DNA from 3 places in the Desemzia sp. FAM 23989 genome. Region 2 is predicted to be linked to each of the others. Evidence: predicted binding sites of a transcription regulator. Region 2 holds the regulator's gene; each other region holds the start of a gene.
The links. Region 2 encodes HrcA, which represses chaperone genes, less so after heat shock. Its sites were predicted from a motif close to TTAGCACTCNNNNNNNNNGAGTGCTAA; they were not measured.

Region 1 (5,381 bases), on a different contig from region 2:
AAGACGGCGTATATTCTGGCAGTGCAGTCTCCTTTGATGACAAATTGTATCTGTTCTATACTGGAAATGTACGAGGAGCTGAAGGGAAGCGAGAAAGCTACCAGTGTTTAGCTGTGTCGGAAGACGGGTTCACATTTGAGAAAAAAGGGCCATTGTTCAATCATCCAAGAGGTTACACAGGTCATGTCAGAGATCCGAAAGTATGGCAAGACGGAGTTGGGACGTGGTGGATGGTGTTAGGAGCACAAAAAGAGGATCTATCAGGAGACACTATTCTTTATCAATCCACTAATTTGCTGGATTGGGAATTCAAGGGATCATTTGTGGAAGAAAAACTTTCTCTGGGGTACATGTGGGAATGTCCAGATGTATTGCGTTTCACAGAAAAGGATGTCTTTATTTTCTCTCCACAAGGCTTGGAAACGAAAGGAAAAGAGTTCCAAAATATTTATCAAACGGGTTATTTAACCGGAAAGCTGACTTCCAATGGAACTTTTGCGCCAGATAAGAAGGCGTTTAAAGAATTGGATAGAGGCTTTGAATTTTACGCTCCTCAAAGTTTTACGGATGTTTCAGGCAGGGTAATCTCATTTGGTTGGGCCGGAGTGATGTACCCGGAAGTCGAAGCAGCGGTCCCAACACGAAAAGATGGCTGGCTGCACGCGTTATCTGTCCCAAGGGAAGTCACTTATGTGGATGGTGCGCTTAAACAACAACCTGTAATAGAGTTAGAACAATTGAGACAGCCAAACCCAACAGTGATAAATGATGCTGCACAGCAAACGATTGAATTGCCTTCATTACAAAACGAGTTGCTGATCGATTGGGAAAATACCCCTAAAGACTTCTGCCTTCACATTCGTAAGGGTGTAACGATGCAGTACCATCATGGGAATAACCGATTTGTAGTCAGTCGCACTAATTGGCTCACGAAAGAACGAGAAGAGCGAGAAGTAAAAATAGAAAAAGGATTAAAAAATATCCGTTTGTTGTTAGAAAGTTCTTTAATAGAGTTGTTTATTAATGACGGGGAAGAAGTATTTACCTTACGTTATTTCATAGAAGAAGAAAGCCGTCAATTAGTGATATCAACAGGTGATGAGATAGAAAATAGGACTATTTCATTGTATGAATTAAGCGTTTAGCAAAACAGACTGAGATAAGCACAATTTGCTTATCTCAGTCTGTTTTCTACATTTCTCTTATAGATCTAAGGTTTCGTTGGCATTTTCTCCCGGTTTCACCGAGTCTTTATTTCCAACAACTTTTTTAAAGAAGTTGGCAACAGATTTGGTAGTATCGCCTGTATCCCAATACTCTGCATGATTAGCTTCCACTTTGATCAAAACCAAAATAGGATCATCGTAACTGACATCGAACATTTTCTCATAGACTTTATTCCAAAATTCTTTTTTGCGCTCGATATCTTCTACAAAGGAAGCCGTTCCGCTGATAGAAGCATAAGAATCGCCAACAACGGTAACGTTTACATTTGGATTTGCAGAAATTTCTTGGTATTTTGTAGTATCTCTGCGCGTGATGAACCACAAGTCACCGTCAAATTCTAGTTCTTGAGTTTGCATCGGGCGAGAGACGATATTTCCTTCTGCAGAAACAGTTGTAAGCATGACTATCTCCGTATCTTTTAAAATACCTCTTAATACGGATAAAGCTTTTTCGTTTTGTAAAGAATTGTTTTCCGACATCTATTTCACCTCACTAGTTTAATACAGTTAGTATAACAGAGGGATTATCGATCTTAAAATAATACGTTTGCTGCTTATAAAAAAATAGCACTCTGTTGACCGAAGTGCTAAAAAAGGTTATAATATTGTTGTAGCAAGAAAGAGACTTGCTGCAAGAATCAGTACAATAAAAGAAAGAAGGATGCTTTATGAATAGTTTATTTCCATTTAGACGTGATTTCATGAATGTAGACAGAAACTTTTTCGGAGATTCTTTTGATCACCTGTTTTCTAATACAGCCAACTTTGATGTAGATATTAAAGAATCTGATACAGGATATATCTTAGAAGCGGATATGCCAGGATTGGCAAAAGAAGACATCCAATTAGATTACCACAATAATGTATTGTCCATTAATGCTCACCAAGAAGAAGGCAAAGACGAGACGGATGAGAAAGGGAACTACATTCATAGAGAACGTTCGGTTCGTTCTTACAGTCGTCAGTTTATTTTAAAAGACGTTGAAGAAAATGCAATTACGGCTAAATTTGATAACGGCGTACTGACTGTTCATTTGCCTAAAAAAGAAGTTATGGACTCACCCAAAAATAGAATTGAAATACAATAAAAACAGAAGAAAAGGACTGTCATTAATTGGCAGTCCTTTCTGCTGTTTTTATTTATCTTGGTAAACAGAAGGTTCTTCAGCTTCATCCAAATCTTCGACGACTTCTGTATCCACAAGTGGTTTGACGATTTCTTTGTTTTTGCGTTCCTTTTTGTGGAAGTGTAAAACTTCCAATAAGGGAACTAAAATGGCTGCGATAAATCCACCAGAGAAACCATTGTTGTACAAGTTCATACCAGCATGCAAATAAGTGATGTTTGCAGCCATGGCCATGTGCAGACCACCTGCTATAAAACCTGCAACAGCCCCATAGTGCCCACTTATAGGAGCCAATGTAGTTCCAAAAAGAGCGGTCAATAGAAAAGTAGTAGAAGATAGTTCAACAGAAGTAAATAAACTGATCACAACAATCCCAACTAAAATAGGCAAGACATTTTTGATGTGTTTTCCAAAAGCTCCAAATCCGACAACGGTAAAAATACCACCAAGTACAGGTCCATTCAATTCTCCTCCAACCAGAAGAGAAAGAGTAGTAGTAATCAGCCCTAGTAAAGACATATTGATAAGAGTCAATCCAAAACCATGCTTTTCTAAAAAATCTCCCCCACCAATGCCATCCTCATCTAAGAAGTCATTGTATCCATGAAAATTCCCACCGTTAAAATACAGTCCGACAGCAAACATAAAGGAAAATAGAGTGTACATAAAAATAGAAAAAGCTACATTATTTCCGCTGGAAAGCAGATTCACTACATCGACTTCAAAACCATAAGCTCTCAACATAGCGATAAAGGCCATACCAATAATTCCGGCGGTAAATCCGATGTTGTATAGGCTGAACCCTTTATGGAAGCTGGCAAAATGACGAGACAACGGAGGAAGCACGAAGCCGACAATTATCCCTGAGAGAGACCCTAATAAGATACCTAATGGAAGAGGCAAGCCAACATTAAAAGAAACCTCACTTACTAAAGGGGCCAGTGCTGTCCCGAATAAAGCAGATAATAAATAATTTTTAAATGGAGTACGAGTAGCTTTTGCATAAAGCAGTACGCCTAAAATGATGGGGATAGAATTATACAAGTTTTTTCCGAATAAGGAGAATCCTACGACTGTAAAAACAGCGGCAAGTAACGGACCGGAGAGGGTTACTTTATTTTTTCGAATAATCAACAGGCTTTTCAAAGTCATTAGTGAAGCATTCACTAACGCAGCTCCTGGATTAGCCAATGCAAAATAATCCGTTATTAAGTTAGCGGGAGAAAATAAAATTTTTATACTGCCATTCCAAATTTCACTTGGTGTGTTTAACAAAAAAGCAAAACTAAATAAGGAAGCAGCAAAAATGAAGATAAAGAGATATTTTTGACGTTCAGTTACCAAAGTCTGTTCTTGATTTTGTTTAGGATAAAGAATATTTTTCATCTAGTTCAACACACTTTCATAGAGGATTTTCTAGATAGAATGGAATTTTTCTTTGTTTATCATCCAAGTGGTCTAGTAAAGTAGGCACTTGCTTTTTTAAAATAATAACATGATTCGTTTTCAACAGCAATAAAAAAATACCGAGAAAAAGTGCCGGTTTTATTGAAACATCAATGAAAACAGACAATAAAAGGAATCGTTTTCCTTTTTAAAAAATTGAACAAAATAAAAAAAGAGCAATCTTTGGTTAGATTGCTCCGTTAGTTATCAATTAAAAGGAAAAGTGGTCTGATTCTAAACGACTACAACGATTTTCTTTTAAATGCCTTGTTCTACATTTTGTAACAGTTTTGTTGTGTGTGCTTTCTTTTCTCCGGCAATCGTAGTGCGTTTGAATGAGTAGTAAGAAATGACTAGTGGAATCAATGCACCTATCCAAGCCAAAGGATTAGCAATAGTTACGCCAAGGTAGCCTAGTGGTGTTACGAGAGCTAGTGCTACAATAACACGAGAAAGTAATTCCATTACGCCTGCTACAGTTGGTGCAGTACTTTTACCTAATCCTTGAAGTGTATTTCTATAGATAAATAATAAAGCTAACACAAAATAGAAAGTCGAATTTGTAACGAAATAAGTTTGTACCATTCCTAAAATTTCGGGATCTGTTTCGCCAATGTACATTTTTGCCATACGGCTGCCGAATACAATCAGTAAAGTTGCAGCTACAAAGCTGTATACAACAACGATACGAGTGATTTTCTGAACGCCATCCCAAATACGGTCGTGTTTACCGGCACCGAAGTTTTGAGCTGTATAGGTTGCCATTGTTGTTCCAAAAGATACTAACGGCATGGTCGCGATACCGTTGATTTTTTCAGCTGCTGTAGTGGCTGCAACAGCAGTAGCGCCTAAACTGTTCAATGTAATTTGAATGGCAATAGCCCCGATTGAAATAATAGAAGCTTGGAATCCCATAGGCAAGCCGATGTTTAAGTGAGTTGTGATTTCTTCTTTGCTTACTTTCCAGTCCGTTTTACGAATCCGTAAGACAGGAACTCTTTTCCAAATATAAACTAAACAAAGAATACTAGAAACAACTTGAGAAATGACAGTTGCATATCCAGCGCCTTCTACGCCAGTGCCAAAGCCTAAAATAAAGACATAGTCCAACACGATATTTAATACAGAAGCGATAGCTAAAAATAACAAAGGTGTACGGCTGTCTCCGATAGCGCGTAAAACATTTGATAACAAATTAAAAAATACAGTAGCACTAATTCCAGCAAAAATAACGATTAGATAAGTATAAGCGTCTTCCATTAAAGCAGCCGGGGTGTTCATGAAATCTAAAATTTGTCTAGTAAATAAAGTAGCTAAAATAGTTAAAACAACAGCAGTTACAGCACTGATGATCACACTGGCTGCTAAGTTTTTACGAATCCCTTTAATATCTTCTTTTCCAAAACGTTGAGCAGTAATCACTGAAAGACCTACAGTTAAACCCGTTGCCAGCCCGATAATCAGATTGCTGATACTTCCTGTAGAACCAACGGCTGCAAATGCATTTACACCAATCGTTCTGCTGATAATGAATGTATCAGCCATGCTGTAAAATTGTTGGAAAATATTTCCTAATAACATT
Region 2 (5,381 bases):
CTACATAGAAAGCAATAGTTTCTTTTAATTTATCTAACGCTGTCAAAATCTCTTCCATACTGGCGTTGTTTTGCGCCATTTCTGCAGCTGTCAATACTTGATAAGCCATTGCTCGATCGACAGAACCGCTGTTTCTTACCGTTACAGTTGATCTGGTCATACTGCTTGCTTGAACTGCTGCTGAGTAGGTTCCACTTAAATAATCCGCTACATGGATCGATAGTATTTCACTTCCATCAGCACCGAGCTGATTGTACAACTCGAGGAATTGGCCGACAGCTGGTTGAGAAGTCTTAGGCAAAGTTGGACTATCAGTCATTTTTTGTAAAAATTCAGCTTTACTGATTGTTTGGTTGTCATAATACTGAGTATTTTGAATCATCGCTGATAAGGGGATAACCGTGATCCCATACTTTTCTTGTTCTTCTTGAGACAATTGGACTGTTGAATCCGTCATGATTTTAATCTGTGTCATATCTAACTCCTCCTGTAAAAACGTTAATCCAAGTACTATCAAGTACTATATTGATTATATCAAAAGATTTCTCAAAAGAGGAGCAAAGACCGAATATCAGCATATGTAATCCATCAAAATGCTGTTAGGAATAGTTAAGTCATGGAAAGAATTATGTTATACTAGTAAAGGCTAATAGAGAAAGTAGGGATTGATAATGGAAGGCATTTTGCCATTATGGAAAGAGCGTGGCATGACAAGTCATGATTGCGTTTTTAAATTAAGAAAAATACTTAAAACAAAAAAAATAGGACATACGGGCACATTAGATCCAGATGTTGATGGAGTCTTGCCGATTTGTATCGGCAGAGCAACTAAAGTAGTAGAATATATGATGGAAACCGGAAAAGCTTATGTGGGAGAAATCACCATTGGATTTAGCACGACGACAGAAGATAAGAGTGGTGAGGTAGTCGACTCGCTTCCGGTAACAGAAGTGCCGTCAAATGACGCTATTGATCAAATGATGCAAGACATGACGGGGAATATTATTCAAATCCCTCCAATGTATTCTGCGATTAAAGTCAATGGGCGTAAATTATATGAATACGCTAGAGCTGGTGAAGAAGTAGAACGCCCAAAAAGAGAAGTCGCTGTTCATCGATTTGTTCGAACTTCTGAACCTGTAATGAACAATGAGCAACAAACCGTTTCTTGGACATTTGAAGTGGACTGCGGAAAAGGGACTTATGTGCGTACGTTAGCGGTAGACTTTGGAGAAAAGTTAGGCTACCCGGCGCATATGTCTGATTTGACACGTGTGAAAAGTGGTACGTTTTCAGTCAAAGACTGCTTAACGTTAGATCAAGTGGCTGAATTGATGCAAGAAGAAATGATAGAAGATCGTTTGTATCCATTAGAGTATGCCCTTGGCGATATGGATACAAAAGAAATGACAGAAGAATTGTGGGAAAAAGTAAAAAATGGTGCTGTACTGCCTATTGAAACTTTTTCAAAAGAAGTTTCTTTTCCAGTCGTATTGATGTATCAAGGAAGAGCCCGCAGTATTTACGGTGAACACCCTACGAAACCGGATTTATTGAAACCCATCAAAGTATTGCGAACATCAGCTTAAATGAAGGAGTCCTAAAAATGGAGATTATTAAAATTCACCATCCTTATCAAAAAGAAACAATTCCAACTAAACCAGTAGTCCTCGCACTTGGTTTTTTTGATGGTGTCCATAAAGGACATCGAACCGTTATTTCAAGAGCTAAGAAAATGGCCGAAGAAAAAAATGTTGAATTAGCATTGATGACGTTTAATCAACACCCTTCTATTGTATTTAAAAAAATAAATCCAGAAGCGATCACGTATTTATCTACTACAGAAAGAAAAGAAGAATTTATGGCTGAACTGGGCGTGGATTATTTATATGAAGTCGATTTCACCTCCTCTTTCGCTGCTCTAACGCCTCAAGATTTTGTAGACCAATACATTATCGGCTTACATGCAGTCACTGTAGTGGCTGGATTTGATTACACTTACGGGAAAAAGGAGATCGCTTCTATGGAGCACTTGCCTGGATACGCTAAGGGAAAATTCGATGTCGTTGAGGTAGGCAAGGTAACAGGAGATGGAGAAAAAATCAGTTCTACCCGAATCCGGAAAGCGTTGGTAGACGGAGATATAGCAGAAGCGAATGACATGCTTGGCTATATTTACCAAACACCTGGTATCGTTATCCATGGAGATGCTCGGGGCAGATTACTAGGTTATCCTACAGCTAATATTGATACTGATTCTGGTATAGGGCTGCCTAAAGTAGGTGTATATGCTGTTCGAATCAAAATCGGCAAGACGTGGCATGAAGGGATGGCTTCTATTGGATACAACATTACCTTTGAAGACAATCGCCAATTGTCTGTAGAAGTCAATATATTTGATTTCAATAGTGCCATCTACGGGGAAAAAGTTTCTGTTGAATGGCATGAATACATTCGGGAAGAAAAAAAATTCCCATCTGTTGAAGCCTTAATCGCTCAGTTAGCACAAGATGAAATAGATGTACGAAACTATTTTAAACAGTTGGACACAACGAAAAATTAAAAAAGTCACTAAGATCAACTCTCGATGACCAGCAGCGCATGTTCTGGATATTGGGAGTTGAGTTTGTTTTACTGAGAGTTGAAAAAATATTCCCATAGGGCTGGTTCTTTTTCGGTGATTTACCAATAAGAAAGTCAAAAATAGTCAGAAATTTTAGGTGCAACCATTGACAAGAGTGCTATTATTTGATAAATTATTAATTGTGTTAGCACTCATTTAATTGAAGTGCTAAAAAAAGAGGTGAGGCATATGTTAACGGAAAGACAAATTTCAATCCTCAGAGCTATCGTGATTTTATTTACGCAGTACGGTCATCCGATAGGGTCTAAAACGCTGCTTGAAGAAACTGACATCGTAGCGAGTTCCGCAACGATCCGTAATGAAATGGTTCGTTTAGAAGAAATGGGTTTTCTTCAAAAAACGCATTCTTCATCGGGAAGAGTTCCTTCTAAAAAAGGGTATCGTTTTTACGTCGATTATTTATTGAGACCAGCAAAAGTAAATCATGATGAAGTGGAAACAATACAGAGAGCTTTCGATAATCCATTCTTTCAGTTAGACGAGATTGTGGTTAAATCAGCTGAAGTATTATCTAATTTGACTAGTTACACAGCTATCTCCTTAGGACCTGAAATCAAAGAAAGCAAGTTGACAGGGTTCCGTTTAGTTCCATTGAATGAACGAAAAGTGATGGCCATACTGGTCACCGACAAGGGTCATGTGGAAGACCAAATTTTCACAGTGCCAAAAGGGTTTGATTTGAAAAATTTAGAAAAAATCGTTTCTTTATTTAATGACCAATTAGTCGGCCGTTCTCTAGTAGAAGTATTTAAAAAACTGCAAGATGATGTGCCGCTATTGATCCATAAATATATGCATACTGCTGAAGGTATGATGGAATTGATCAATGAACTGTTCATAAAAACCGCAAGAGAACGCATCCACATTGGCGGAAGGATGAATATACTCGATTATTCGGAAAACCTGAATGTCAATCAATTCAAATCTCTTTATTCGTTTATGGATGGAAATCATGACCTGACATCATTGCTTGGTCATCAAAATGACGAGATTCAAGTTCGCATAGGCAATGAGTTGAATATTGATATCCTAGAAAACTTCAGTTTGATTTCTGCAACGTATGATGTAGAAGAATTAGGTACCGGGACAATTGCTATATTAGGCCCGACTAACATGCCCTATTCCAAAATGATTGGGCTCATGGATGTTTTTAGAAATGAATTATCAAAAAAAATAGTGGATCATTACCATTCTATGGATGACTACTAAAAAAGGAGTTATGTATTGTGGAAGATAAAGATTCGCATTTAGAAGAAAATGAATCAGTAGACCCTTCAATGAATGAAGAGTTAGATGCTGAAACAACATCAGAGGAATCTATGGAAGAAGTCAATACAGAGGATACAACAGACGAATTAGCGGAATTAAAAACAGCCTTGCAAGAAAAAGAAGATGCTTATCTTCGTTTACAAGCTGAATTGGCTAATATCCAAAAGAGAAATCGCAAAGAAAAAGAAACGGATGCTAAATACCGTTCTCAATCTTTAGCGAAAGAATTGATCAATGTATTGGACAACCTTGAACGTGCATTGTCGATTGAAACTTCTGAAGAAAACGAAACTTTTAAAAAAGGGATCGAAATGGTTTACGCTAGTTTCAAAACGGCTCTCGAAAGTGAAGGCGTTCAAGTAGTTGATCCATTGAATGAAGCCTTTGATCCGAATTATCACCAAGCTGTTCAAACAGTTGCCGTTGAAGAAGGGCAAGAAGCTGGTACTGTTGTGACTGTTCATCAAAAAGGGTATACTTTACACGAACGTGTTTTACGTCCAGCAATGGTTGTAGTGGCTCAATAAAAGCCGCAAAATTAATGGAAGCTTTTGAAGATAGATTAAAAAACTAAAAAAATTAAAGAATGAGGGATTACAGATGGCAAAAATTATCGGTATTGATTTAGGTACAACAAACTCTGCTGTAGCAGTATTAGAAGGTGGAGAAGCAAAAATCATTCCTAACCCAGAAGGAAATCGTACAACTCCTTCAGTTGTAGCCTTTAAAAATGGAGAAATCCAAGTAGGGGAAGTTGCTAAACGTCAAGCAATTACCAACCCAAATACGATCGCATCTATCAAACGTCACATGGGTGAAGATTACTCTGTAGAAGTAGATGGTAAAAAATTCACTCCTCAAGAAATCTCAGCAAATATTCTACAATACATCAAAGGATACGCTGAATCTTATTTAGGCGAAGCAGTTACTAAAGCTGTTGTTACTGTACCAGCTTACTTTAACGATGCACAACGTCAAGCTACTAAAGATGCTGGTAAAATCGCTGGTTTAGAAGTAGAACGTATCGTTAACGAACCAACTGCAGCTGCATTAGCTTACGGTTTGGATAAAACAGACAAAGAAGAAAAAGTATTAGTATTTGACCTTGGTGGTGGTACATTTGACGTATCTATCCTTGAATTAGGTGACGGTGTCTTCGATGTATTGTCTACTTCTGGAGATAATGAATTAGGTGGAGATGATTTTGATGATAAAATCATTGCTCACTTAGTAGCTGAATTTAAAAAAGAAAACGGCATTGACTTATCAAAAGACAAAATGGCTGTACAACGTTTGAAAGATGCTGCTGAAAAAGCTAAAAAAGATTTATCAGGTGTTACTTCAACTCAAATCAGCTTGCCATTTATCACTGCTGGAGAAGCTGGTCCATTGCACTTAGAAATGAACTTGACTCGTGCTAAATTCGACGAATTGACTTATGACCTTGTAGAACGTACTAAAAAACCTG
Region 3 (5,381 bases), on a different contig from region 2:
GCGCGGAACAAGGCGTTTAGCCTATCGAATATAAAACACCTTTAACTGTTAGATATTCTTCTAATCAATTCATTGGACAATCAACAGTATCCCTGTTATTTTTAGAGTGATTTAAAAGTCATACTAAACAGGGAGGGATACCGGATGAAAACTCTAGACAGTATTGCTTTAGCTTTATTGATCGTTGGTGGTTTGAATTGGTTGTTGGTTGGACTTTTTGAATTTGACTTAGTAGCTACTTTATTTGGCGGACAAGACACTCTCTTATCTAAAATTGTGTATATCATCGTTGGTCTATGTGCTTTATACTGCTTGAAATTTTTTGGATTACTATCCAGAGATAACCACGAACACTAAAATTCTTGTATATTCTAACATTGGTAAAGACATGAATTTTTACTTACCAACGTTAAATAGTGGAGAACTGAAAATAATCGAAAAAAACAAGGGAGTGAGGCTTTTGCCTCACTCCCTTGTTCAATAATCTTAAAATAACTTTCTTACATCATACCGCCCATGCTTGGGTCCATTCCTGGAGCTGCTGGTGCTGCTGGTTCTGGATGATCTGCTACTACGGCTTCAGTCGTTAACAATAATGCCGCTACACTTGCAGCATTTTGTAGAGCTGAACGAGTCACTTTAGTTGGGTCTGTAATTCCAGCCTCAATCATGTTTACCCATTCGTCTGTTGCCGCATTGTATCCAACACCTGGTTCAGCAGTTTTCATTTTTTCAACAATTACTGAACCTTCCATTCCTGCATTTGCAGCGATTTGGCGAATTGGCTCTTCTAACGCACGAACAACGATTTTCACACCTGTTGCAACGTCGCCTACAGCTTCAATTTCAGCAACTTTGCTTTGAACGTTGATATAAGCAGTCCCACCACCAGCGATGATTCCTTCTTCAACAGCTGCACGTGCTGCATTCAAAGCATCTTCAATACGTAATTTACGTTCTCTTAATTCAGTTTCTGTTGCAGCACCCACACGAATAACGGCAACTCCACCAGCTAATTTTGCAATACGTTCTTGTAATTTTTCTTTGTCAAATTCAGAAGTTGTTTCTTCTGCTTGAGCTCTCAATAATGCTACACGTTGGCTGATCGTATCTGTTGAACCAGCGCCTTCTACAATAGTTGTCGCATCTTTAGTAACAGCCACTTTACTTGCATGTCCTAATTGTTCTACTGTAGTATCTTTCAATTCAAGACCTAGGTCTTCTGTGATTACAGTACCACCAGTTAAAATAGCAATGTCTTCTAACATCGCTTTACGACGATCCCCAAATCCAGGAGCTTTAACAGCTGCAACATTGAAGGTACCGCGTAATTTGTTCAAGACTAATGTAGGCAATGCTTCGCCATCAATATCTTCAGCAATAATCAACAACGGACGACCTTGTTGCAAGATTTGTTCCAATAATGGAAGAATATCTTGAATGTTTGAGATTTTTTTATCGGTAATCAAAATGTATGGATTTTCTAAGTTAGCTTCCATTTTATCGTTATCTGTAACCATATATTGTGACAAGTATCCACGATCAAATTGCATACCTTCTACAACATCTAGTTCAGTTTCGATTCCTTTAGATTCTTCGATCGTGATAACACCATCGTTGCCCACTTTTTCCATAGCGTCTGCTAATAAAGCACCGATTTCTGGATCTCCTGAAGAGATAGAAGCGATTTGTGAAATGGATTCTTTTGTTTCCACTTTACGAGAAACAGCTAATAATTCCTTAACAGCTACTTTAGTGGCTAATTCAATTCCAGCTCGAATCCCTACCGGGTTTGCGCCTGCAGTAACATTTTTCATTCCTTCGCGAACAATCGCTTGGGTTAAAACAGTGGCAGTAGTTGTACCATCACCAGCTGTATCATTGGTTTTTGAAGCTACTTCAGAAACTAATTGAGCTCCCATGTTTTCAAAGCGGTCTTCTAATTCGATTTCTTTTGCGATCGTCACTCCATCATTAGTGATTAATGGCGAACCGTAAGATTTGTCTAAAACTACATTTCTTCCTTTGGGTCCAAGTGTTACTTTAACAGTATCTGCTAATTTATCTACTCCACGTAATAATGCAGCACGTGCGTCTTCAGAAAATTTAATATCTTTAGTCATTTTCTTTCACCTCATCAGATTGATTTTTATTCGTGTACATGTCTTTATTTACGTTTAGTCTACGATTGCGATGATATCGCTCTCTTTGATCACTAAATATTCAGTACCATCATACTTCACTTCAGAACCAGCGTATTTTTCGAAAAATACTGTATTTCCAACGACAACTGAAAGCTCAGCTTTTGTTCCGTTATCGAGTATACGCCCAGCACCAACAGCAACTACTTCACCAGTTTGTGGTTTTTCTTTTGCTGTACCAGCCAAAACGATACCACTTGCTGTTGTTTCTTCTTCTTTTGTGACTTTAATGATGACACGATCTCCTAAAGGTCTTAACACGTAAATCCCTCCAATTATAGTTTTTCTTTGTTAGCACTCACTCTAAAAGAGTGCTAAATCACTTCTTCATCATATCAAACTGTAAAAATTTTGCAAGTATTTTTTACTCTTGAAAAAGAAAAAGAGTGCCCTTTTATTTAAGAAAGAAATACTTCAAGAAGAAAGCAAAAATTGCTTTAGTGGTATGAGACTTATGTTATACTGTTTATTGAACATCTTTTTTTAAAACTGTTTTACGTCCAAATGCAGTACCATTACAAAGGTGCATTGCTCACTTTATATAGTCTTGTTCTTTTTTAGTGCAACTGTAAATAATTACTTAAAGAAGGTTTTAAACACATGAAGAATTTAATTAAGTCTCCATATGCAAAAATCATTCTCATCTATATTATAGCTCAATTTTTCCCAGTGATAGTGTTGTTTTTTGTACCAGCTAAAGCTGTAGCAGACGCCAGCATTTATGGTACTATCGCCGGTTTCGTGATTGGAGCTATCCTAATGTTTATCGTTAATCATCGGTCTACATTTGATAATAGTCTAGAGAAAACGCCCAGCAATTCTAAAAAATCGATTGTTTTTTGGGGAGTAGGAGGAATGTTTTTAGCTTTTGTTGGTCAATACTTAGCTGTATTTATCGAAACATTCTTGCTCAATACACCTTTAGGGTCACAAAACACTGCAGAGCTCGTTTTCACTGTGAATAAATACCCTATTTTCTTGATTCTAGTAGCTATCTTTGGTCCTATTATGGAAGAGTTTGTATTTAGGAAAGCTATCTTTGGTTATCTTTATGACATTACTGGAGGAATCGGTGCTGCTGTGATCAGTTCATTGATATTTGCCTTTATTCACTTTGATGGTCATTACTTGCTTTATTCGATTATGGGATTTGTTTTCTGCTATTTGTACTGGAAAACAAAATCGATTGCTGCTCCAATTATTGCTCACGCTTTAATGAATGCTACCGTTACAGTAGCTAACTTATGGCTATACTAATAGTGTTTATAGTAGAAAGGAACTTTTAACGTTCATGAAAAAAAGAGATTTTATTATTCAAATTGTTTTCAATTATGTTCTTGCAGCTATTTTTATCTGGTTTGCAATTGACTACGTTGGTGAATTTGGTTGGGGATTCTTCTCTATCATTTTTGTATTGTTTGCCACACGAGATGTGGTAAGAGCTACGAAGATTTTACAAATCTATCTCAAACTAAAAAAAGGCAACAAACCGTAAATAGGTTTGTTGCTTTTTTTAATCTAATAGCAATAAAGTATCATCACTGTCTGAGTCTGCTTTATAGTGATCGATAAAATAGATAAGAGTCTGCAATTCATTCGCTAAATCCACGTTTTGTACTCGAACTTCTTCTGGTACGGAAATACGAATCGGTGTAAAGTTCAGTATTCCTTTAACGCCAGCTTCAACGAGATTATTTGCAGCATCTTGAGCTGCTGAAGTAGGTACAGTCAGCATAACTACATCGATTTGTTGCATTTTCAACTGTTGTACCATGTCTTCCATTGGATAAACCGGTACTCCAGATTGAATCGTTCCTACAATATCCTTGTTGATATCAAAGGCAGCACTGATGCGCATGTTGTTCCCTTGATGGAAATTGTAATTTAATAAAGCATGTCCTAAGTTACCCACACCAATTAATGCCACGTTCGTTAGTCGGTCTTGTTTCAATGTTTTACTGAAAAAATGCATCAGCGTTTCAACATCGTAACCATAACCTCTTTTTCCTAGAGCTCCGAAATATGAAAAATCGCGTCGAATCGTAGCGCTATCTACTTTCACAGCTTCACTTAATTCAGTTGATGACACACGTTCTTTTCCATCTTCATGCAAATACCGTAAATATCTATAATAAATCGGTAATCTCTTTGCCGTTGCTTTGGGTATTGTATTCGTTGAACCCATCGTTCACTTCACTCACTTTCTTTTATTCAAAATTCACAATATTCGTTAACAAATTATTTGTTTCACAAATTGTCGAGTTTCACATAATAAGATTATAACATCTTCTTCTTAAATTACCAGCTTTTTTAAACGGTCATTTCAATATTTTTTTTCGCTTATTTTCTTATCCATACAAAATTCACAAAGAACATTGTGAACCGGCTTTCTTTTTGTTAGTCCAGCCTTCCAGACACTCTCCCACTTAAAGACAGAATATGCTAAACTAAGTGAAAGAGCAGAGATAAGAAATGAGGACAACAAAATGATTCTATTACAAGCTCAACACGTTGCACGTTATTTTGGTGCAGATGTATTGTTTGAGAATATTTATTTAGAAGTACAAGAAAATTCACGTATTGCCCTTGTGGGACGAAACGGTGCCGGCAAATCAACTCTGTTAAAAATCATCGCAGATATTGAACCTCCGGATGCTGGACAAATTTCAAAAGGAAAACAAGTGACTATCGGCTACTTAGCACAAAATACTGGCCTTGACTCTACTCAATCCATTTGGGATGAAATGTTGGAAGTTTTCCAACATGTGATCCAATTAGAAAAGAAAATGCGTCATACCGAAGAAATGTTAGGGGATCCTTCTTTATTAGCCGATGAGGAACTCTATCATGAAACCTTAAAACAGTATGATCAAATGCAGCACGATTTTCGAGAGCAAAATGGTTATGGTTATGAAGCAGAGATCCGCTCTGTTTTACATGGTTTCCGCTTTTTTGAAGAGGATTATGCTAAATCCATCAATCAACTCTCAGGTGGCCAAAAAACGCGTTTAGCTTTAGCGAAATTATTGTTGCAAAAAAAAGACTTATTGATTTTAGATGAGCCTACCAACCATTTGGATATCGAAACATTAAACTGGTTAGAGAACTACCTGCAAACTTATACTGGTGCGTTGCTGATCGTTTCTCATGACCGTTATTTCTTAGATAAAGTAGTTAATG

Region 1: the regulator HrcA is predicted to act here: its motif matches at 1,791-1,817, upstream of ACEN36_RS01920 (Hsp20/alpha crystallin family protein).
Region 3: the regulator HrcA is predicted to act here: its motif matches at 2,493-2,519, upstream of groES (co-chaperone GroES).

Annotation. Positions count from the first base shown of each region.
Region 1 covers NZ_JBGQQT010000002.1:70,535-75,915, forward strand. Annotated here, with positions in the region: gene ACEN36_RS01910 (glycoside hydrolase family 32 protein) at 1-1,145, shown strand, start outside; gene ACEN36_RS01915 (pyridoxamine 5'-phosphate oxidase family protein) at 1,203-1,706, opposite strand; gene ACEN36_RS01920 (Hsp20/alpha crystallin family protein) at 1,895-2,314, shown strand; gene ACEN36_RS01925 (DUF1576 domain-containing protein) at 2,363-3,739, opposite strand; gene ACEN36_RS01930 (MATE family efflux transporter) at 4,058-5,381, opposite strand, start outside.
Region 2 covers NZ_JBGQQT010000010.1:43,028-48,408, reverse strand. Annotated here, with positions in the region: gene ACEN36_RS07400 (DegV family protein) at 1-475, opposite strand, end outside; gene truB (tRNA pseudouridine(55) synthase TruB) at 672-1,589, shown strand; gene ribF (riboflavin biosynthesis protein RibF) at 1,607-2,563, shown strand; gene hrcA (heat-inducible transcriptional repressor HrcA) at 2,813-3,853, shown strand; gene grpE (nucleotide exchange factor GrpE) at 3,871-4,440, shown strand; gene dnaK (molecular chaperone DnaK) at 4,514-5,381, shown strand, end outside.
Region 3 covers NZ_JBGQQT010000002.1:56,781-62,161, reverse strand. Annotated here, with positions in the region: gene ACEN36_RS01875 (acetyl-CoA C-acetyltransferase) at 1-20, shown strand, start outside; gene ACEN36_RS01870 (DUF378 domain-containing protein) at 145-357, shown strand; gene groL (chaperonin GroEL) at 501-2,123, opposite strand; gene groES (co-chaperone GroES) at 2,178-2,462, opposite strand; gene ACEN36_RS01855 (CPBP family intramembrane glutamic endopeptidase) at 2,802-3,458, shown strand; gene ACEN36_RS01850 (YdiK family protein) at 3,493-3,696, shown strand; gene ACEN36_RS01845 (redox-sensing transcriptional repressor Rex) at 3,715-4,386, opposite strand; gene ACEN36_RS01840 (ABC-F family ATP-binding cassette domain-containing protein) at 4,688-5,381, shown strand, end outside.